3 regions of the Micromonospora marincola genome follow, and region 3 is predicted to be linked to each of the others. Evidence: riboswitches for the same ligand, from Rfam matches in the RefSeq annotation. Region 3 holds a riboswitch; each other region holds the start of a gene.
The links. A riboswitch is a leader RNA that binds a small molecule or an ion and turns the genes downstream of it on or off. The one in region 3 is predicted to bind cyclic di-AMP.
Positions count from the first base shown of each region.

Region 1: it holds a riboswitch for cyclic di-AMP, as region 3 does, so the genes downstream of both, SM450_RS04970 (coiled-coil domain-containing protein) here and SM450_RS18155 (C39 family peptidase) in region 3, are expected to answer to the same signal.
Region 2: it holds a riboswitch for cyclic di-AMP, as region 3 does, so the genes downstream of both, SM450_RS21380 (coiled-coil domain-containing protein) here and SM450_RS18155 (C39 family peptidase) in region 3, are expected to answer to the same signal.

Region 1 covers NZ_JAXCFT010000002.1:122,306-129,080, forward strand. The annotation lists gene SM450_RS04945 (heavy metal translocating P-type ATPase) at 1-1,429, opposite strand, end outside; gene SM450_RS04950 (hypothetical protein) at 1,426-2,322, opposite strand; gene SM450_RS04955 (heavy-metal-associated domain-containing protein) at 2,358-2,564, opposite strand; gene SM450_RS04960 (metal-sensitive transcriptional regulator) at 2,644-2,943, shown strand; gene SM450_RS04965 (YibE/F family protein) at 2,951-4,249, shown strand; cyclic di-AMP (ydaO/yuaA leader) riboswitch at 4,404-4,534, shown strand; gene SM450_RS04970 (coiled-coil domain-containing protein) at 4,539-5,564, shown strand; gene SM450_RS04975 (carbonic anhydrase) at 5,624-6,268, opposite strand; gene SM450_RS04980 (helix-turn-helix transcriptional regulator) at 6,436-6,775, shown strand, end outside.
Region 2 covers NZ_JAXCFT010000010.1:165,132-171,906, reverse strand. The annotation lists gene SM450_RS21395 (alpha/beta fold hydrolase) at 1-644, shown strand, start outside; gene SM450_RS21390 (HelD family protein) at 771-2,888, shown strand; gene SM450_RS21385 (cation diffusion facilitator family transporter) at 2,963-3,877, shown strand; cyclic di-AMP (ydaO/yuaA leader) riboswitch at 4,022-4,151, shown strand; gene SM450_RS21380 (coiled-coil domain-containing protein) at 4,157-5,242, shown strand; gene SM450_RS21375 (hypothetical protein) at 5,322-5,903, shown strand; gene SM450_RS21370 (SRPBCC family protein) at 5,791-6,303, opposite strand; gene SM450_RS21365 (STAS domain-containing protein) at 6,410-6,769, opposite strand.
Region 3 covers NZ_JAXCFT010000007.1:169,529-176,303, reverse strand. The annotation lists gene SM450_RS18170 (acyltransferase family protein) at 1-287, shown strand, start outside; gene SM450_RS18165 (hypothetical protein) at 366-740, shown strand; gene SM450_RS18160 (hypothetical protein) at 888-1,652, shown strand; cyclic di-AMP (ydaO/yuaA leader) riboswitch at 1,949-2,092, shown strand; gene SM450_RS18155 (C39 family peptidase) at 2,284-3,180, shown strand; gene SM450_RS18150 (hypothetical protein) at 3,248-3,796, opposite strand; gene SM450_RS18145 (alpha/beta fold hydrolase) at 4,497-5,399, shown strand; gene SM450_RS18140 (CDP-glycerol glycerophosphotransferase family protein) at 5,458-6,775, opposite strand, start outside.

The DNA of each region.
Region 1 (6,775 bases), on a different contig from region 3:
GCGCGCCGGCCAGCCGGAGCAGCTCGTCGGCGTCCTCGCCGGTCGCGGGCAGCACCTCGGCCAGCGCCATCCGGCCGGTGGTGACCGTGCCGGTCTTGTCCAGCACCACGGTGTCGACCCGTCGGGTGGACTCCAGCACCTCCGGTCCCTTGATCAGCACGCCGAGCTGCGCGCCGCGCCCGGTGCCGACAAGCAGCGCGGTCGGGGTGGCCAGGCCGAGCGCGCACGGGCAGGCGATGATGAGGACGGCCACGGCGGCGGTGAACGCGGCGGTCGGCCCGGCACCGGTGCCGAGCCACCAGCCGAGCGTGCCGGCGGCCAGGGCGATCACGATCGGCACGAAGACGCCGGAGATCCGGTCGGCGAGCCGCTGCACCGCGGCCTTGCCGGTCTGGGCCTGTTCCACCAGCCGCGCCATCTGGGCGAGCTGGGTGTCCCCGCCGATCCGGATGGCCCGGACGACAAGCCGGCCGCCCGCGTTGATCGTGGCGCCGACCACCGTGTCGCCGGGACCCACCTCGACCGGCACCGACTCGCCGGTGAGCATGCTGGCGTCGACCGCCGAGGTGCCCTCCTCGACCACGCCGTCGGTGGCGATCTTCTCTCCGGGGCGCACCACGAACCGGTCGCCGACCACGAGCTGGTCGACCGGGAGCCGGACCTCCTGCCCGCCGCGCCGCACCGCCACGTCCTTGGCGCCCAGTTCGAGCAGGGCCCGCAGGGCGGAGCCGGCGGTGCGCTTGGCGCGGGCCTCGAAGTATCGGCCGGCCAGGATGAAGACGGTCACCCCGGCGGCGGCCTCCAGATAGATGTTGCCGGCGCCGTCGCCCCGGGTGATGTCGAACCGGAACGGGTGGGTCATCCCGGGCATGCCGGCGTCGCCGAGGAAGAGCGCCCACAGCGACCAGCCGAACGCGGCGAGCGTGCCGAGCGAGACCAGGGTGTCCATGGTCGCCGCGCCGTGTCGCAGGTTGACGAGCGCGGCCCGGTGGAACGGCAGCCCACCCCAGACCACCACCGGCGCGGCGAGCGTGAGCGAGGCCCACTGCCAGTAGTCGAACTGCCAGGCCGGGACCATGGCCAGCACGATCACCGGCAGGGTCAGCGCCGCGGAGACCCACAACCGGGTACGCGGGCCGCGCAGCTCGTCCGCCGGCTCACCGGTCACGGTCTCCCGGGCCTGCGCGGGCGGCGGCACCACTGCCGTGTAGCCGGTCTTCTCCACGGTGGCGATCAGGTCGGCCGGGGCGACCTCGTCGGCGTACCTGACGGTGGCCTTCTCGGTGGCGTAGTTCACCGTCGCCTCGACGCCGTCCATCCGGTTGAGCTTCTTCTCGATCCGGGCGGCGCAGGACGCGCAGGTCATGCCGCCGATCGCGAGTTCGATCAGGTGCGGCGCGGTGGGTAGCGCCTTTCCCGTGGTGGTCATCGCGGCACCTCCCCGGTGGGGTCGCCGGCCACGACTGTGAATTCGGCGGTGTGCACCGCGTCGCCGTGCCGGAAGTCCAGATAGAGACGGTACGCCCCGGTCGAGGGCACCTCGGCCGCGAACGTGACCGCCGGCCCGGCCGGCGTCCGCCCGTCGCCTGGCGCGCCCTCCGGATGCACGTGCAGGTAGGCCAGGTCGCCCTGGCGCAGCGCCACCAGGTGCCCGTACGCCCCGAGGTAGGGCTGGAGGTCGGTGACCGGCCGGCCGTCGTGGCTGACCGAGAGCGTGAGCCGGCTGGTGTGGCCCGGCTCGGGCGTGCCGGTGAGCGTCACCGTGTAGCCGTCGACAGTGGTGCTTGTGGCCGGCGGCGGCAGCGGCCGGGCGGCCAGCGGGCCGGGGACGGTGACGTCGACGCCGAGGGTCAGCGGCTCCCCGCCGGCGGGGGTGAAGTCGGCGTACGCCCGCCACACGCCGGGACCGGCGAGCGGCGAGGCGACCCGCCAGGTGCCGTCGTCGGTCAGCTCCGGGTGCACGTGCCGGAAGCCGGACAGGTCGCGGCGGGCGACGATCAGGTGCATGCGCTTGTCGTGGGCCACCTCGTAGCGGGTGACCGGCTTCCCGTCCGGACCGGTGATCCGGAACGCGAACTGGCCGGTGGGGCCGGTGGTCGGCTGGAGCGTGTAGCCGCGTTCGGAGACGAGCAGCCCGCCGGGCAGGTGCGCGGCGTCGCCGCCCCCGTGGGTGTCCCCGCCGTGTCCGTCGGTGTCGGTGGGGTCGTGCCTGGTCTCGGCGGCCGGGGTGACGGGACCGGTCAGGTGACCGATGCCGTACGCCCCGCCGAACACCGCCGCCAGGCCGAGCGCGAAGCCGCTCAGCTTCGTCGCCGTGTTCATCGGTGCCTCCTCGGTTGCGCGGGTCCGTGGACCCGTCACGCCCCGGCGAGGTCGTAGCCGGCCTCGTCCACGGCGGCGCGTACGGCGTCCGCGTCAAGCGGGCTCCGACTGGTGACGGTGACCCGGCCGGTGGCCAGGTCGACCTGGACGTCGGTGACGCCCGGCAGCGCGGTCAGCTCGGTGCTCACCGCGTTGACGCAGTGGCCGCAGGTCATGCCGTTCACCTGGTAGGTGGTCTCCATCTCGCCCTCCGATCCGATACCCCCCAGGGGTACAAGTCGAACGTTAGCATACCCCCGAGGGGTACGCTATCCTCGGCGCATGACCACGCCGCCCACCCCGACCCGGGGCTACACCGCCAGCAAGGACCAGCTCCTCGCCCGGCTCCGTCGCGTCGAGGGCCAGGTCCGGGGCGTCGAGAAGATGGTCGAGGACGACCGTTACTGCATCGACGTGCTGACCCAGATCTCGGCCGTCCAGGCCGCGCTGGACAAGGTCGCCCTGGGCCTGCTCGACGGCCACGCCCGGCACTGCATGCACGAGGGCGCCGCCGAGGGCCGGGCCGACGAGATGGCGACCGAGATGATGGCCGCCGTGGGCCGCCTCATGAAGCGCGGCTGACCAGCCCGTGGGTGCCGGCCACAGCCGTACCGCCCCGGCGCCGCCGCGCGTACGCCGCCTTCTCGTCGCGACCGTGGCGCCGCTGTTCGTGCTCACCGTGATCGCGGCGCTGGCGCTGTGGCCCCGGCACGGGCCGGAACCGACGGCGGGCGCGAACCTGCCGCGCCACCATGGCACGGTGACCCGGGTGGTGACCGAGCCCTGCCCACCGACCCCGGAGGAGCCGGCGGGCGCCGCCGGGCGGTGTGGCACCGTGACCGTCGCCGCGGAGCAGGGCCCGGACGCCGGCCGGCAGGTCGAGACGCCGGTCCCCGACGGGCCGGGCGCGCCCCGGGTCGAGGTCGGCGACGAGGTGATCCTGGTCGAACTGACCGACCCGGCCGATCCGGCGGCGAAGAGCTACCACATCGCCGAGCACCAGCGCGGCACGCCGCTGATCTGGCTGGTGGCGCTCTTCGCCGCCGCGATCGTGGCGTTCGGCAGGTGGCGCGGGCTGGCCGCGCTGGGCGGCCTGGTGGCCAGCTTCGCCATCCTGCTCGGCTTCGTGCTGCCCGGGATCGGCGCCGGCCGGTCCCCGCTGCCGGTGGCGATCGTCGGCGCCGCCCTGATCATGTTCGTGGTGCTCTACCTGACCCACGGGTTCAGCGCGCAGACGTCGGTGGCCGTGCTCGGCACGCTCGGCAGCCTGGTGGTCACCGGAGTGCTCGGCACGCTCGCCACGGCCGCCACCCACCTGACCGGCTTCGGCAGCGAGGACGCCACCACGCTGTCGATGTTCCAGGGCGACGTCGACCTGCACGGACTGCTGCTGGCCGGCATCATCATCGGCTCACTCGGCGTGCTCGACGACGTCACGGTCACCCAGGCGGCCACCGTCACCGAGTTGGCCCACGCCAACCCGGGGCTGTCCCGGCGGGCGCTCTACCGGGCGGCCACCCGGGTCGGCCGGGCGCACATCGCGTCCACGGTCAACACCATCGTGCTGGCGTACGCGGGCGCCTCACTGCCGCTGCTGCTCCTGCTGGTCGCCGACTCCCGCCCGGTGAGCGAAATCCTCACAAGCGAGTTCCTGGCCCAGGAGATCGTCCGCAGCGCGGTGGCCACCATCGGCCTGATCGCCGCCGTACCACTGACCACCGCGCTCGCCGCGGTCGTCACCACCGCCGGGCGGCGCGGGCCGGACGACGGCCCGGCGCCGCCCGCCTCGCGGTCGCCGCGGGAGCGGGACGAGACGCTTGAGGCGCTCGGCGGGGCGCCCGCCGACAGGTGGCCCGGCGACCCGAGGAGTACGCAGGCCGCATGGTGAAACTCCGCAGCGTGACGGCCGGAATCAAACGCGATGCTGGTCACGCTGGGCAATGTCGAATTCTCGCTATTGGTCGGCTTCCGGACGTAGATCCCCGGTCGGGATGTCGGGTAACCTCGCTGCCGGTCACCGCCGAAGGCACTCACCGGTGCCTGCGGTGCCGCCGCCCAATCGCCTCCGGGCGAGCCGGGGAACCAGGTACATGGGGTGAATCCGCGCGAGCGGTAGGGGCCACTTCCGTCCCGAACCCGTCAGCTAACCCGGTCGGCGGCCGACGGAAGGGAACACTGTGACGGCACCCCTGCGCCGCTGGCTCACACCCGTGGTGGCCGTGCTCGCCTCATTCGCCGTGCTGGCCGGGCCGACCCCGGCGACAGCCGCCCCGCACGCCGCCGCCCCCAACCCCTCGGGGCACGCGGAGGACGACGACCCGCCGCTCATCACCGAGGCGATCGACTCCGCCAACCGGGCCTACCTCCAGGCCAAGACGAAGCTGGCGACCTCGCAGAACCGCCAGAAGCGGCTGGCCGCCGAGGTGAGCGCGGCGGAGGCCGAGCTGGAGGCGCTCAGCCCGCAGGTCAACCAGATCGCGGCGCAGTCCTATCGGACCGGTCGGATGGGCGCGATGGCGATGCTGCTGGAGAGCGACTCGCCCGACTCGTTCGTCAGGCGGGCCAGCGCCCTGGACGAACTCAACCTCTTCAACGCGCAGCGGCTCACCGCCATCAACTCCGCCAAGAACCGCGCCGAGCAGGCCAAGCTGGCCATCGACGCCGAGGTGCGCGAGCAGGAGAAGCAGACGAACGCGATGGCCCGGGAGCGGACCGAGGCGCAGAAGGCGCTGAAGCTCGTCGGCGGGCTGGGCTTCACCGGTGGCCTGGTCTCGGCCACCTCGCCGGTCGCCAAGGTCGGCCCCGGCCGCACCGCCGACGGCGGGTGGAAGTCGGAGTCGTGCAGCCAGAACGACCCGACCACCTCCGGCTGCGTCACGCCGCGCACGCTGCACGCCTACAAGGAGGTCAAGCGGGCCGGCTTCAACCGTTTCGTGGGCTGCTACCGCCCCGGCGGGCCGTGGGAGCACCCCAAGGGCAAGGCCTGCGACTGGTCGCTGCAGAAGAGCGGCTTCGCGCCCTGGCACAACAACGACACCCGCAGGTACGGCAACGAGGTGGCCGCGTTCCTCATCCGCAACGCGGACCGGCTGGGCATCTACTACGTGATCTGGAACCGGCAGATCTGGTTCCCGGCGACCGGCTGGAGCTCCTACAGCGGGCCGTCCAACCACACCGACCACGTGCACATGTCGATGCTCTGACGCCGCGCGCGCGAGAAGGGGCCGCCCGCGGGCGGCCCCTTCGTCACGTCCGGGTCCGATCAGCCGGTGAGCGCCCGGTCCGGCTGCGCGGGCAGCGGGGCCGGGGACTGTGCCACCGTCCGCACCTCGCCGCCGCTGAGCCGGTAGGACATGCCGACCACCGCGCACGCCCCGCCGGCCACCCGCCCGGCGAGGACCGTCGATCGGGCCAGCAGGGTCTCCACGGTCTGCGCGATGTGGACGTCGATGATGCCGTCGAGGTCCTCGACCTCCTGCCGGGCGGCCCGGAGCAGGCTGGGTGAGACGGCGTCCACCACCGCGCCCAGGTGCCCGGCCGGGGCGGAGCCGGTGCGGACCGCCTCCCGGGCCGCCTGGACCGCGCCGCACGAGTCGTGACCGAGCACCACCACGAGCGGGGTGCCGAGCACGGTGACCGCGTACTCCACGCTGCCGAGCACCTCGGGGCCGGCGGTGTGCCCGGCGGTGCGCACCACGAAGAGGTCGCCGAGACCGCGGTCGAAGATGATCTCGGCGGCGAGCCGGGAGTCGGAGCAGCCGACGATCACCGCGAACGGATGCTGGCCGTCGGCGACCGCGGCCCGGCGACCGGCGTCCTGGTTCGGGTGCTGCGGCACGCCTGTGACGAACCGGTGGTTACCGGCCCGCAGCTCGGCGATCGCCTCGTCAGGAGTGGTCAGGCTCATGCTGCTCACCTCGTGCTCGCGCGGAACGACCAGGCCGGCCGCGGTGTCGGCCCCGCGACCCACAGTCACACGCGGCCCGAAGGCACGTCAAGATTTCGTGATACGCGTTTCATACGTCTCCGTTCCGGCACGCACCACGGTCGGAGCGCCGGCCGGGAAGCCATACGATGACCACCATGGCGACCACACCAGGCGAGGACGGGAGCCGCCGGAACTGGACCTTCCTCACCAACCACGGGCACGTGCTGCTTGTCATCGCGCGCAAACCCACCGCGCGACTGCGGGACGTGGCCGCCGAGGTGGGCGTCACCGAGCGGGCGGCCCAGGCCATCGTCGCCGACCTGGAGGCCGGCGGCTACCTCCGCCGCACCCGGGTGGGCCGGCGCAACGAATACACGGTCAACCCGAATGGCCGCTTCCGGCACCCGGCCGAGGCCGACCAGCAGGTGGGTGCGCTGCTCGACCTCTTCGCCGCCGAGCCGGTCGCGGACGCCACCACCGAGCGGT
Region 2 (6,775 bases), on a different contig from region 3:
TGGAGTACGCGCACCGCCACCCCGACCGGTTCGCCGCCCGCACCGCCGGCCTGGTCTTCGTCTCGACCACGGCCGAGGGGCACACGCACACCGCCTACGGCCTCTCGCCCCGGATCGCGCGCCTGATCCGGCTCGCCGAGACCACAGGCGCCGGCGTGCTGGCCCGCTGCGGCGGCTGGCGACCGCCGCGCGCGTTGCTGCGCGCGCTGCGCCCCAGCATCCGCTGGATGCTCTTCGGCGACCGCTGCGACCCGGCGGACATCCGGCTCGTCACCTCCGCGGTGGCGCGCGCCACGCTGCGCTCGATCGGCGGGTTCCGCGCGTCGATCGGCGCCCAGCACCGGCTGGACACGCTCGCGGCGCTCGGCGGGCTGCCGGCCGCCGCGCTCGTCGGTGACCGGGACCGGCTCACCCCGCCGCCCTGCGCCGAGTCCATCGCGGCGGCGCTGCCCACCACGGAGCTGACCGTCTGCCCCGGCGCCGGCCACATGCTGATGATGGAGCGCCCGGACGAGGTGAACGCCGCCGTCGCCGGCGTGCTGCGCCGGGTGCTCGCCGGACCGCCGGCGCCGAGCCGCCGGAAGGCGTCGAATCCCCGGAAGGCCCGGCGGACGACGCCGGCCCGCCGGACGGTGGCCGCCTGACCGCTCCCCGGACCCGCTCGGGAGGTGCCGGAAAACGGGCCGAGCGGCATGGCCCTGACATCGGGTTTGCCGGCGGCCCGTACCCTCATTCAGCCCGTCGTGCCGTCCGAACACAGGAGCGCCGCGTTGACCGACCAGACCACGCTGGACCGGGAGATCGCCGCCGAGCAGCGGCACCTCGACCGGGTGTACGCCCGGCTGGCCGAACTGCGCCGGTCCGCGGCCGACGCCGAGCGGGAGGGCTACCGGCTGGCCCGGGTCGGCACCTTCGGCGCGCTCGTCGAGCGGGACGCGATGGTCTTCCACGCCGCCCAGCGCCGGCACGTGCTTGACGCCGAGCACGAGGGGTTGGTCTTCGGCCGGCTGGACCTGCGCACCGGGCAGGTGCTGCACGTGGGCCGGCTCGGCGTACGCGCCGACGACGCCGAGACGCTCGTGGTGGACTGGCGGGCCCCCGCCGCCGCCGCGTTCTACCAGGCCACCCCCGCCGAGCCGCGCGGCGTGGTGCGCCGGCGCACGATCCAGTCGGCCGCCGAGAAGGTGACCCGGATCGAGGACGACCTGCTTGATCCGGAGGCCGCCCCGGCGGACATGGCGGTGGTCGGCGACGGCGCGCTGCTGGCCACGCTGTCCCGGGCCACCGGCCGGGGCATGCGGGACATCGTCGCCACCATCCAGCGGGAGCAGGACGAGGCGATCCGTTCCCCCGGCAACGGTGTCACGATCGTCTCCGGCGGTCCGGGGACCGGCAAGACGGCGGTGGCGCTGCACCGGGCCGCCTACCTGCTCTATTCCGACCGGTCCCGCTATGCCGGCGGCGGCATCCTGGTGGTCGGCCCGTCGGGCGTGTTCGTCGAGTACATCGCCTCGGTGCTGCCCTCGCTCGGCGAGGAGACCGCCACGCTGCGCTCGCTCGGTTCGCTGTTCCCGGGCCTGTCGGCGACGCGGACCGACCCGCCGGAGGTGGCGTCGGTGAAGGGGTCGCTGCGGATGCGCCGGGTGCTGGAGCGGGCGGCGCGGGACGCGGTGCCGGACTCCCCGGCCGAGCTGCGCCTGCTCTACCGCGGCGAGCTACTGCGGTTGGAGCGGCAGGCGCTCGACGCGGTGCGGGACCGGACGCTGTCCCGGGGCGCGCGCCGCAACGAGGTGCGCCGGGCGGCGTTCGACGCGGTCCTCGCGGCGCTCTACGCGCAGGCCCGCACGCTGCGGGTGGGCCGGCTGCCGGAGCAGCCCGCGTTCGAGGACGAGATCATCGAGCGGCCGGAGTTCCGCGACTTCCTGCGGGCCTGGTGGCCCCGGCTGCACCCGCGCCACGTGCTGGGCTGGCTGGCCCGGCCCGAGCGGCTGCGCCGGTACGCCGGCGGGATCCTCTCCTCGGCCGAGATCCGGCTGCTCACCGACGCCTACCTGACGCTCGCCGACGAGGGGCCGACGGTCGCCGACATCGCCCTGCTCGACGAGCTGGACGCGCTGCTGGGCAAGCCGGTGCAGCGGGCCCGGCCGAAGCGGGACCCGTATCAGCTCGCCGGCGGCGTGCGCGAGCTGAGCACGTACGCCGATCGGCAGCGTGCCGCCCGCGCGGCGGCGCGGGAGCGCCCGACGGACTACCGCGACTACGCCCACGTGGTGGTGGACGAGTCGCAGGACGTCTCGCCGATGCAGTGGCGGATGGTCGGGCGGCGCGGCCGGTTGGCGTCCTGGACCGTGGTCGGCGACCCGGCGCAGACCGCCTGGACCGGTGACCCGCAGGAACTGGACCGGGCCCGGGACCAGGCGTTGGGGCGGCGCCGTCGGCACCGCTACGAGCTGACCACGAACTACCGCAACTCGGCGGAGATCTTCGCGGTGGCGGCGGCGGAGATCCGCCGGCTGTACCCGGACCTGACGCTTCCCGACGCGGTGCGCTCGACAGGCGTGCCGCCGGTGCAGCGCCGGGTGGCCGCCGCCGAGCTGCCCGCGGCCACGGTCGAGGCGGCCGGGGCGCTGCTGGCCGAGGTCGAGGGCACGGTCGGCGTGATCACGCCGGTGCCGCGCCGGGACGAGGTGGCCGGCTGGCTGGGCCAGCTCGGCGCCGGCCGGCTCCAGGTGGTGACAAGCCTCCAGGCCAAGGGCATGGAGTACGACGGGGTGGTGCTCGTCGCGCCGGGCGAGATCCGGGCCGATCCCGGCTCGGGGGTACGCACGCTCTACGTCGCCCTCTCCCGGGCCACCCAGCGCCTGACCACGCTCGACCCGGTGGGGTGAGCCACCCTCACTTGCACACATAGCGATGTGAGCATAGATTGGTTCCGGCCGAGGCACGGGGCGGAGGTGTGCGCGTGGGCGCAGGTCATGACCACAGCGGCGCGGTGACAAACGCGGCGCACCGCCACCGGGGCCGCCTCTGGGCGGCGTTCGCGCTGCTCACCGTGCTGATGCTCGTCGAGGCGGTGGCCGCCTTCGCGACCGGCTCGCTCGCGCTGCTCTCCGACGCCGGGCACATGTTCACCGACGTGCTCGGCATCGGCATGGCGCTCGCCGCGATCACCGCCACCCGGCGCGCCCGGACCGACCCGCAGCGCACGTTCGGGCTCTACCGGCTCGAGGTGCTCGCCGCGCTCGCGAACGCGGTGCTGCTCGGCGCCGTCGCGGTCTACGTCCTGGTCGAGGCGGTACGCCGGTTCGGCGAGCCGCCCGAGGTGCTCGCCGGGCCGATGCTCGTGGTCGCCGTGCTCGGGCTGCTCGCGAACATCGCCGCCTTCGCGCTCCTGCGACCCGGCGCGCAGGAGAGCATCAACCTGCGCGGGGCGTACCTGGAGGTGCTCGGCGACCTGCTCGGCTCGCTCGGCGTGATCGGCGCCGCGCTCGTCATCGCGCTCACCGACTGGTGGTGGGCCGACCCGGTGGTCGCCGTGGCGATCGGCCTGGTCATCCTGCCGCGCACCTGGCGGCTCGGCCGGGCCGCGGTGCGCATCCTGGTGCAGGCCGCCCCGGAGCACCTCCAGGTGACCGCGGTGCATGACCGGCTGGCCGCCGTGCCCGGCGTGGCGGAGGTGCACGACCTGCACGTGTGGACGCTCACCTCGGGGATGGACGTCGCCTCGGCGCACCTGACCACCGACCCGCGCGCCGAGGTCGCCGCCGTGCTCGCCGCCGCCCGCGCCGCCCTGCACGAGGACTTCTCGATCGATCACGCCACGTTGCAGATCGAACCCGGAGCGTCCGCCGGCGGCTGCGGCCCGACCGAGTGGTAATTAGGACAGACTTAAATCTGAGTGGCTATTGTTGGCAATTGCCGGTTTTGCCCGGTATTCGGCTTCGACTGGTGGAGCCGGCACCGGGCAGCGCCGGTAGGCTCGATCGCGGTCACCCCGCAGGCGTCACTCCGACGCCCGGCGGAGCGGCCATCGCCTAATCGCCCGTAGGGCGAGCCGGGGAACCACGTACGTGGGGTGCATCCGCGTCAGCGGTAGGGATCTTCCGTCCCGAACCCGTCAGCTAACCCGGTCGGCGGTTGACGGAAGGACACGTGAATGCCCACAGTGGCACCTGTACGACGGACGGCCGCCCGATTGGCGGCCCTGCTCGTCGCGACGCTGGCCCTCGGCGTCGTGACCGTGCCGGTCTCCCCCGCCTCGGCGGCGGCACCGACCGGCCGGCTCGCCGCCGCACCCGGCGACGACGACGAGGGCGGCACACCGACACTGCGCGCCCAACTCGACGCCGCGAGCAAGGGCTGGCTGGACGCGAAAGCCGCGTTGAACCGCTCGGTGACCCGCCAGAAGCAGCTCAACGACCGGCTCACCACGATCGGCGCGGAACTGACCGAGCGCGACGCCAAGGTCGGCGAGATCGCCGGGGTGGCGTACCGCACCGGCCGGATGGGCACCGCCGCGGCGCTGCTCGCCAGCAACAGCCCGGAAGGTTTCATGGACCGGGCCGCCGCCCTGGAGACGGTCGCGGCGCACGAGGACCGGACGCTACGCGAGCTGATCGCCACCCGGGACGAGGCGATCCGCACCCGCACCGCGCTCACCGTCGAGATCGGCGAGCAACGCAAGCAGGTCGCCGTGATGGCCAAGCGCAAGGAGCAGGCCGAGCGGGCGATCGAGGTGGCCAACCGCCGGCCGTCGACAAGCGCCGGCAGCAGCAGCGGCGGCGGCAGCGCCCGGGGCTCGTCCACGGCGAACGCGACGCCGGCCAAGCGCAACTCCGACGGCTCGTGGCCGGCGGAGTCGTGCAGCGTCAACGACCCGACGCCGGCCAGCGGCTGCATCACCCCACGCACGCTGCACGCGCTGCAACAGGCCAAGGCGGCCGGCTTCACCAGGTACGTCTCCTGCCACCGGCCAAGCGGCTCCGGTGAGCACCCGAAGGGACGGGCCTGCGACTTCGCGGCCCAGAAGAACGGCTTCGGCGGCGTGGCCAGCGGCGGCGACAAGACGTACGGCAACAACCTGTCCGCGTACTTCATCCGCAACGCCGACCGGCTCGCCGTGCTCTACGTGATCTGGTTCCGGGAGATCTGGCTGCCCAGCAGCGGCTGGAAGTCCTACAGCGGGGGCAACGGCGACCCGTCCAGCGACCACACCAACCACGTGCACCTGTCGGTCTACTGAGCACTACGCTCCCCGACGTACACCGGGTGTCGCCGCGTGGCCCACGACGTGGGCCACGCGGCGGTCGACGATCGGTGGCATGGGACGACGACTCTCCCCCGCCGGCCGCAAGGCGCTGCTCACCGCGCACCTGGTCACCTCGCTGGGCTGGCTCGGCACCGACCTGGGGCTGCTCGCGCTCGGCGTGGCCGGGCTGCGCGGCGCCGACCCGGAGGTCGTCTACCCGGCGGCGGCGCTGCTCGCCACCTGGCTGTTCGCGCCGCTGAGCGTGGCGGTCTGGTTGGTCGGGACCGCAAGTGCGCTGCTCACCCCGTGGGGCCTGCTGCGCTGGCGCTGGGTGCTCGTGAAGTTCGCGCTCACCACCGTGATGCTCGGCCTGGTGCTGCTCCTGCTCACTCCCCGGCTCCGGCACCTCGGCGCGCTCGCCGGTGCCGCCGACACCCACCTGCGGGTGGACCTGGTGGTGCCGCCGGCCGTCTCCACCACGCTGCTCCTGGTCGCCACCGTGCTGTCCACGTACAAGCCGTGGGGGCGGCTGAGTCGCCGCGTCAGGCCGGCCGGCCCTCCAGGGTCGCGCCGAGACGGGCGGCGAGACCCAGGTGGGCGGCCCGGGCCTGCCGGAACGCGTAGCCGAACAGCGGCGCCGGAGCGGTCAGGGTGATCTCCACGTCGATCCGCACCACGCCGTCGGGCTCGTCGCGCAGCCGGGTGTGGTTGCGCACCGTCGTCGCCGGCTGCTGCCGGGCCACGGTGACCACCTCGTCCTCGTTGGCGATCAGCACGTCCGCCTGGTAGGTCACCGGGAAGTGCAGCGGACCGAGTTCCAGCCGGTCGGTGATCGCGTAGCTGGCAAGCGCGCCCGGCCGGGGCGGCAACTGCCGGACCCGCACGATCAAGGGATGCAGCTCACCCTGCCGGTTCAGGTCGCCGAGCAGGGCCACCGCGTCCGCCCGGCCGCACCGGGCCTGCACGGTGTAGCTGAAGGTGTCGCTGCTCTGCAACCCGTCCCCCTCGCCGTCATGGGTCCGGACGATCGTCCCGTACCGGGGCCGGGCTGGCAACGGGTCGAAAGTCCCCGACCGGCGAGGGCCGAGGTCGAGTCGGCGCGGCGCGGGCGGCTGGGCCGGGGTCGAGCGGCACGCCGACGGCGGGTGGGCCGGGTGGCGCTCAGGCGCCGGGGAGCACCTCGGGCGCCTGGTCGGCGAACCACGGCTCGGGCGCGCCGAAGAGGCCGAGCAGGCCGGTCACCCAGAGCTGCCGGTGCACGAACCGGCTCGGCTCGGTGACCACGAGCTTGACGCCGCTGACCTCGCACGTCTGGAAGCCGGAGACCATGGCGCTGATGCCGACGGAGTCGATGAACGTGACGAGCCGCATGTTGAGCTCGATCCGTGCGGGGCGCCCCTTGGCGAGCACCTCCGCGATCGCCTCCCGCACCTCGTACGCGGTGTCGACGTCGATCTCCCCACGGGGCGCGATCTGGACAACACCACCCGGACGCATCGACTTCACGATCGACAGGCTCACGCGAGC
Region 3 (6,775 bases):
TCTACCTCGTCCACGTGCTGGTCATGGTGACCGTCCTGCGGCTCACCGGCGACTGGGGCACCGGGCTGCCCGGCTGGCGGGGCCCGCTCGCGGTGCTCGGCTTCCTGCTGCTCACCCTGGCGCTCGCCGCCGCCCTGCACCGCTGGGTGGAGGTGCCGATGATGCGCCTCCTCGGCCCGCCGCGCCGGGCCCGCGCCGCCACCGCGCCGGCCGTGCCCGCACCCCGGCCGGCCGCCGACGACGCCGACCGCCCGATCGAGTACGCCGAGTCGCGCCGGCCGGACTGACCCGTCCACCCTGGTCGGTGGCGTTGCGACACGCCGGGTGACGGTGCGTCGCGGTGGGATCGCGGGTAGTTTGTACCCGTGCTTCCGATCGCGCTCACCTGTCCCGTGTGGTGGGTGGCGCGCTGGGCCGCACGCATGCTCGCCAGCCTGGCCGTGGTCGTCGCCTTCTCGTTCGGCGCCGCCTCGTTGCCGGCTGCCGCCTCGTCGCCGGCGCCGGTCGGCTTGGTCGGCCCGGTCGCCGGGTCGACGTTCCGCGCCGATGCCGGATCGACGTTCCGCGCCGATGCCGGCTCGCGGGCGGAGCACGACGCCGCCACCGAGCGGCGGACCGCCTCCACCGGCGTCCCGGAGCCCGAGCCGGAGGGCGCCGTCGTACGCCCAACCGGCCGGCACCCGGTCCCGGCCGGTCAACCGACGGCGCCGGCCGGCCCGCGGGCCCCGCCCGGCCGCTGACCCGCCACGGGTCCGTCCCGTCGCCCATCCGAACCTCACCCGCACCCGCCCCCTCGGCGGCCCGGCGGCGCCCGGATCCCGGTAGCGCCCCGCCCCCGACCGGCCGTGCGGAACTACCCGTCACCGTCTCCCGTGAGGTGCCCGCCCATGTCGCAGACCGTTCTCCTCAACTTCCTCACCGCGGTCCCCGAGGCCGCCGCCATCTGGTCGGCCCTCACCGTGCTCGCCCTCGTCCTGCTCACCGTGCTTGTCGCCCGCCCCGAACGCGACGGCGTGACCGAGGCCGAACCCGACCCGGCCGACGTCGAGGCGCTGCACCGGGCCGACCTGACCCGGTACGCCGACGAGGTGGCGGTGGCCGCCGCCGGAGCCGCCCAGACCGCCCGGCGTCGCCGCGAGCGGTGGCTGGCCGCCCAGGGCGAGGCGGAGCGCGCCTGGGCGGCGTACGACGAGGCGGACTCGGCCGCCCGCCGCCTGACCGGCGCCGCCGCACTGCCCGAACCGCACACACCCCGCACCCCGGCCGAGTACGCGGCGCGCGAGCGCTGGCTGCGTCACGCCGCGATGACGGCGCACTGGCGGGGCGACCTGACCGCCCGCCAGCTCGCCGACGTGCTGGCCGGCCGGAACGGGTGGGACCCCTGCCGTCACCCGGCGGCGCAGGAGATCGTGCTGGCCCGGACGGTTCGGGACGGACGCCGAGCCGTCTGGGAGGCGGTCGACGAGCGGGAGCGGCTGGCGTGGCGGGACGCCGAACTGGCCGCCGAGTCCGCCCGGACGCTCGCCGCCGAGGCGTACGCCGCCGCGACGGCGCTGTGGCCCGCGCCGGCGTTCCGGGCCCCGGCCGCGACTCGCGTACCGGTGCCGGCTCCTGTGCGCAACGCCCTCTGGCGGCCGGCCCGCGTCGGCTGAGCGGCGGCCTCGGCCGAATCGTTACCGAACGCGGTGAGCCGGGTCACCGGCCCGGTTCGCCGTCGAGGCCGGTGTCCCCTGCCGCTCCGGGCGTCCGGTTCTCCACCCGCCGGACGTCCTGTTTCCGCCAGCCGGCGCCGTCGAGGACCCGTGTCCCATTGAGTCACGTCGGTGACCGACTGTGCCGAATCCGTAGTCGCCGGGCACGTTTCCGCAGGTAGGAGCGCTTGGCATGCGCCGTACCCATCGGTAGTGTCGGCGCGTCCGGTGCGGTTGTCGATCGCCGATGGCGTCGCCGCGCCGACCCGCCTAATCGTGCACACACGAACCGGGGACCCACAGCAACACCGGGGTGAATCCGCGGAGCCCACGGCCCGCGGTAGGGCGTACTTCCCGCCCGAATCCGTCAGCTAACCCGGTCGGCGGCCACGGAAGGAGTTACCTCCTCGTGCCAACCACCCCCCGATCGTCCCCCCGCCTCCACGGCCTACGGGGGCCGGCGCGCGCCTGAGGCGACGCGTAGCCGACCCCCCGATCCGCCCGTCATATCGGGCCACCACCCGCGGACGCCCAGCCCGCCAGCGCGCTTGACCACCTCCGCGTGCCGGGCCGGCGTGTGCCGCCCACCCCCGTGGAGGAATCCGTGAAGCACCACCTGAAGCGTCAGCTGCGGCGGCTCGCGACCGAGCGCCCGTACCAGATCATCGCCGGTTCGGCGGCGGCCCTCGTGCTGGCCGGCGGTGCCGGCGCCGCCCTGACCACCACCGCCGAGGCCCCGGCTCAGCGGAACAACACCACCGCCGTGGCGGAACTCGGCTCCCGCCTCGGCGACACCGCCAGCCGGAGCGAGGCGCGGGGCGCCGTCCCGTCGCCGAGCGCCTCACCCAGCGCCTCGCCGAGCGCGTCGCCCAGTGCCTCTCCCACGGCCTCGCCCGCGGCGAAGGTCGCGGCGAAGGTCGCGGCGAAGGTCGCGGCCAAGGCCGCCGACCCGGACACCACGCCGAAGGCCAAGCCGAAGCCACCGTCGAGCAAGGTGCTCGACTACGACTACCAGGCGCAGACCACCTACTACTACTGCGGTCCGGCCGCCGTGCGGAACGCGCTCAGCGCCACCGGCATCGAGCGCAGCCAGGACACGCTGGCCGCCGCCCTCGGCACCACCGAGATGGGCACCAACTCGGCCGAGGACACCACCCGGGTGCTCAACCAGCAGGTCAAGGGCACCCCGTACCGGACCCGCATGATCCCCGGCGCGGCCACCCCGGGTCAGGTCGACCGGCTCCAGGCCGACGTCGTCAACGCGGTCAGCAACGGCCGGGCCGTAGTCTCGAACATCGTCGGCGACGCCACCGACACCAACGGCGGCTGGCACTCGTTCCCGGGCGGCCACTACGTCGCCGTGATCGGCTACAAAAACGACGGCCGGACGGTACGGATCGCCGACTCGGCCGACCCGTCGCTGCCGTCGTACTGGGTCGCCACGGTAGACCTGGCGAACTGGATGGCCACGCGCGGTTACTCCGCCTGACCATTGCGGGTACACGCGTGAAGGCCGGCATCCCGTTGTTGCGGGGTGCCGGCCTTCTGCGTGTCTGTTACTTGGTCCAGTGCGTGGTGACGAGGTCGGTGGCCTGGTTCTCCCACTGGGCGTAGGCGTCCGGGTAGGCCGACACCTGGACGGTCTGGGCGGCCTTGGTCAGCGGCATGTCCTGCCAGCCGTCGACCTGCTTCAAACCCTTCAGGAACGCCAGGGTCGAGTACTCGGGGTCGGTGATCTGTTCCGGGCTGCCCCAGCCGGAGGAGGGGCGCTGCTGGAACAGGCCCAGCGAGTCGTGGTCGTTGGTGTCGCCGAGGTGGCCCAGGTTCTCCAGTTTCGACTCCTGGAGGCTGGTGGCGATGGAGATGACCGCGGCCCGTTCGGGCAGGCCGGCCTTCTTCGTCGCCGCGATGATCGCCTTGGCGTTGGCGGTCTGCTCGTCGTTGAGGGTGATGGTGGACTGCTTGCCCTCGGCCTGCACGGCCGCGACCGGCTTGGTGGTGTGGGTGGGGGTGTCGGCGTGGGCGGCGATCGGACCGGCGAACACACCACCGGTAAACGCGAGACCAGCAACACCCAGAACGCTCTTACGCAGGATCGTGTTCATGGTGGGGGCTCCATTCGGGGGTCGACGACGCGCACCGCACGGGGGATGTTCGGCACGCGCGCAAGCACCGTCAGGCACTCAGGATTTGCGGGGGATGCCGGCTGCTCCGCGGGGCAGGGCCACACCACGGGGCCGGGAGACTGTGTAACGACCGGCTGCCCACCGCCATTCCCGGGGGCACGTGCTCGGCCGCGCAGTGAACGGCGCTGGCCTTCCTCGGTCGTTCACCCGGTTACAACGCCCCCACCCCCGGGCCGATTCCACCGTCAGAGTGCCGCCCACCACCATCGAACCGGACACCCCACCCACCCGGAACACACGGCGGCACACGGCGACCGGGATTCCGCACGCCGGTCAGACACCCCTCACATTCCACCCGCGCTCCCCTGAAGCTCACGACTGGAACACCATGGGTGCATCAACGCGCCCCAGACACCCATGACGTTCCACTCGTGCTTCGGCCGGCCATGGCTGGAACGGTATGGGTGTGTCAGGTCGTCGGAGACACCCGTGGCGTTCCACTCGTGCTCCGCCCGGGCCGTGACTGGAACGGTATGGGTGCATCAACGCGCCGAAGACACCCATGACGTTCCACTCGTGCTAGGCACGGGCGACGACTGGAACGGTATGGGTGTGTCAGGGGCGTCGGAGAGGTGTCCGCTCTCGCGCAGCGTGTCCGTCCGGTGGCAGACTGCGCCGTATGGGCGATGCGAGGGGGACCCGTCACCTGGTGCTCCTACACGGCATGGGGGCCACCGGCGAGGTGTGGTTGCCGTGGGCGCCGCTGCTGGAACGCCGCTGGCCAGGACGCTGGCTCGCCCCCGACCTGGCTGGCCACGGCTGGTCGCCGCCACTGCCCCCGAGGGCCGCCGCAGACGGAGCCGCCGCCGCGCCAGGGGCTGTCACTGCGCCTGGTGCCGACGCCGCGCCAGAGGCTGCCACCGCGTCAGAGGCTGCCATTGCGTCAGAGGCCGACGCCGTGCCGGGAGACGCCGGCGAGGGTGCTACCGCGACCGGGTACTCCTTCGCGGCCCTGGCTCAGCGCGTCGTGGACGGGCTCGGCGCGGTCCGGCTCGGCCCGGACGACCGGCTGGTGCTGCTCGGGCACTCGCTCGGTGGCGTGGTGGCGCTGGCGCTTGCCGCGCGGCAGTGGGGCCTGCCGGTGGACGCGGTGGTCGGGCTCGGCATCAAGGTGGCCTGGTCGCCGGCCGAGCTGGCGAAGGCGGAGGAGTTGGCCGCCCGGCCGGTGACCTGGTTCGCCACCCGTGACGAGGCGGCCCGTCGTTACCTGCGGGTGTCCGGACTCGCCGGGCTGTTCGCGCCGGACCATCCGGTGGTCGACGCGGGACTACGCCGGGGCGACGGCCGCTGGCGGTTGGCCATGGATCCGGCCGCGTTCGCGGTGGGGGCGCCCCGGCTGCCGGCCCTGCTCGCCGCCGTCGACGTGCCGGTGCTGCTGGCCTGTGGCGAGTTGGACCCGATGGTGACCGACGCGCAGCTCAAGGAACTGGGTGTTCCGGTGGCCACGCTGCCGGGGCTGGGCCACAACGCGCACGTCGAGGATCCCGCGGCGGTGCTCGCGCTGCTCGACCCGTACCTCTAGGGCCGGTTTCGCAGGGCTGGCCGGCCGCCTCGGCTCGACCGCCCTTGGGGAACCGGCCCTACGGCGTGCGCGGCGCCGGAACGGCGAAGTCCGGCTCCAACTCGCGGCGGGCGGCGCCGAGGAACGCCTCGGCGTAGCCGTCGGTGGGGAAGTCGCCCAGGTAGCGGGTCCGGGCGGCCCATCGGTCGGCCGCCTTCGGGTCGGTGTCAAGCAGCGCGGTGAGTACGTCGTCGACGTTGGACATGTCGCGGCGCAGCACGTAGCCGGTGCCGGCCAGGGGAAACCGCTCGACGAAGTGTGCGCCGTCCGCGCCGGTGTCGGTGACCGCGTACGGCTTGCCGGAGTAGAGCCAGTCGGAGATGACCCCGGAGACGTCGGAGACAAGCGCGTCGGCGCGGTTGACGCACTCGGTGAGCGTCAGCTCCCGGGCCGCTGCGGCACCCCACAGGTGTGGCCGGCCGGTCTTCGCCCGGTCGGCGGCGAGCAGTTCGGTGAGTCGGGCGAGCTGCCGGGCCGAGGCCGGGTTCCGGTCGGTGTACGGGTGGGCGCGCAGGATCACCGCCGCCCCGCGGTCCAGCAGCCGGCGGATAAGCGTTTCGGCGACCGGAAGCGAGCAGTAGTTGGCGTCGGCGTGGTGGCCGGTCCAGGTCGGGGTGTAGAGGACGGTCGGGTGTGCCGACGCGGGCGCGTGCTCCCGGCGTACCTCGATGTCCTCGACTTGGGGGCGGCCGACCACGACGAACTTCTCGGCGGGGATCTCCACGCCGGCCCGGGCGTACCTGTCGATGGCCGCCTGCCCGGCCACGAAGATCCTGTCGAAGATCGCGGAGACCGGGTTGGCACTCGGTGCCTTGTCGCTGTCGCCGTGGTGCAGTTGCACGTGGGTGAGCTGGTGGAACCGGATGCAGTGGGCGTTCTTCGCGCCGTGGTTGACGTAGAACGCCGCCCGCAGGCTGGGCACCAGGGCCTCGTCCAGCGCCTTCAGCGTGGGGCAGAGGACCACCGGGGCGCGGGTCGCGGCGGCCACGGTCGGCAGGAACTCCGGCTCGCGCAGTACCACCAGGAACGGCCGGCCGATCCGTTCCAGGTACGGCAGCCACATGGTCACCTGGTATTCGGAGCCGGGCGGGGCGGAGAAGTGCAGCAGGAACTCCGGCTGGTGCCGGCGCAGCGCCCGGCCGATCGGGCCACCGCCGGCCGGCGGCCGGAACCGGCGCCGGGCCAGGTCGAGCGCGACCACGGCGCAGCCGGCGCCGACGAGCAGCGTGGCGACGAGCGGGAGCCAGGCCGGCAGGGCGAGCGCGGCGGCGAGCGCCACAAGCGCGAGCAGCACCAGCAGGGCGTCGCCGAGCCGGGCGGCGACAGGTGGTGCCCAG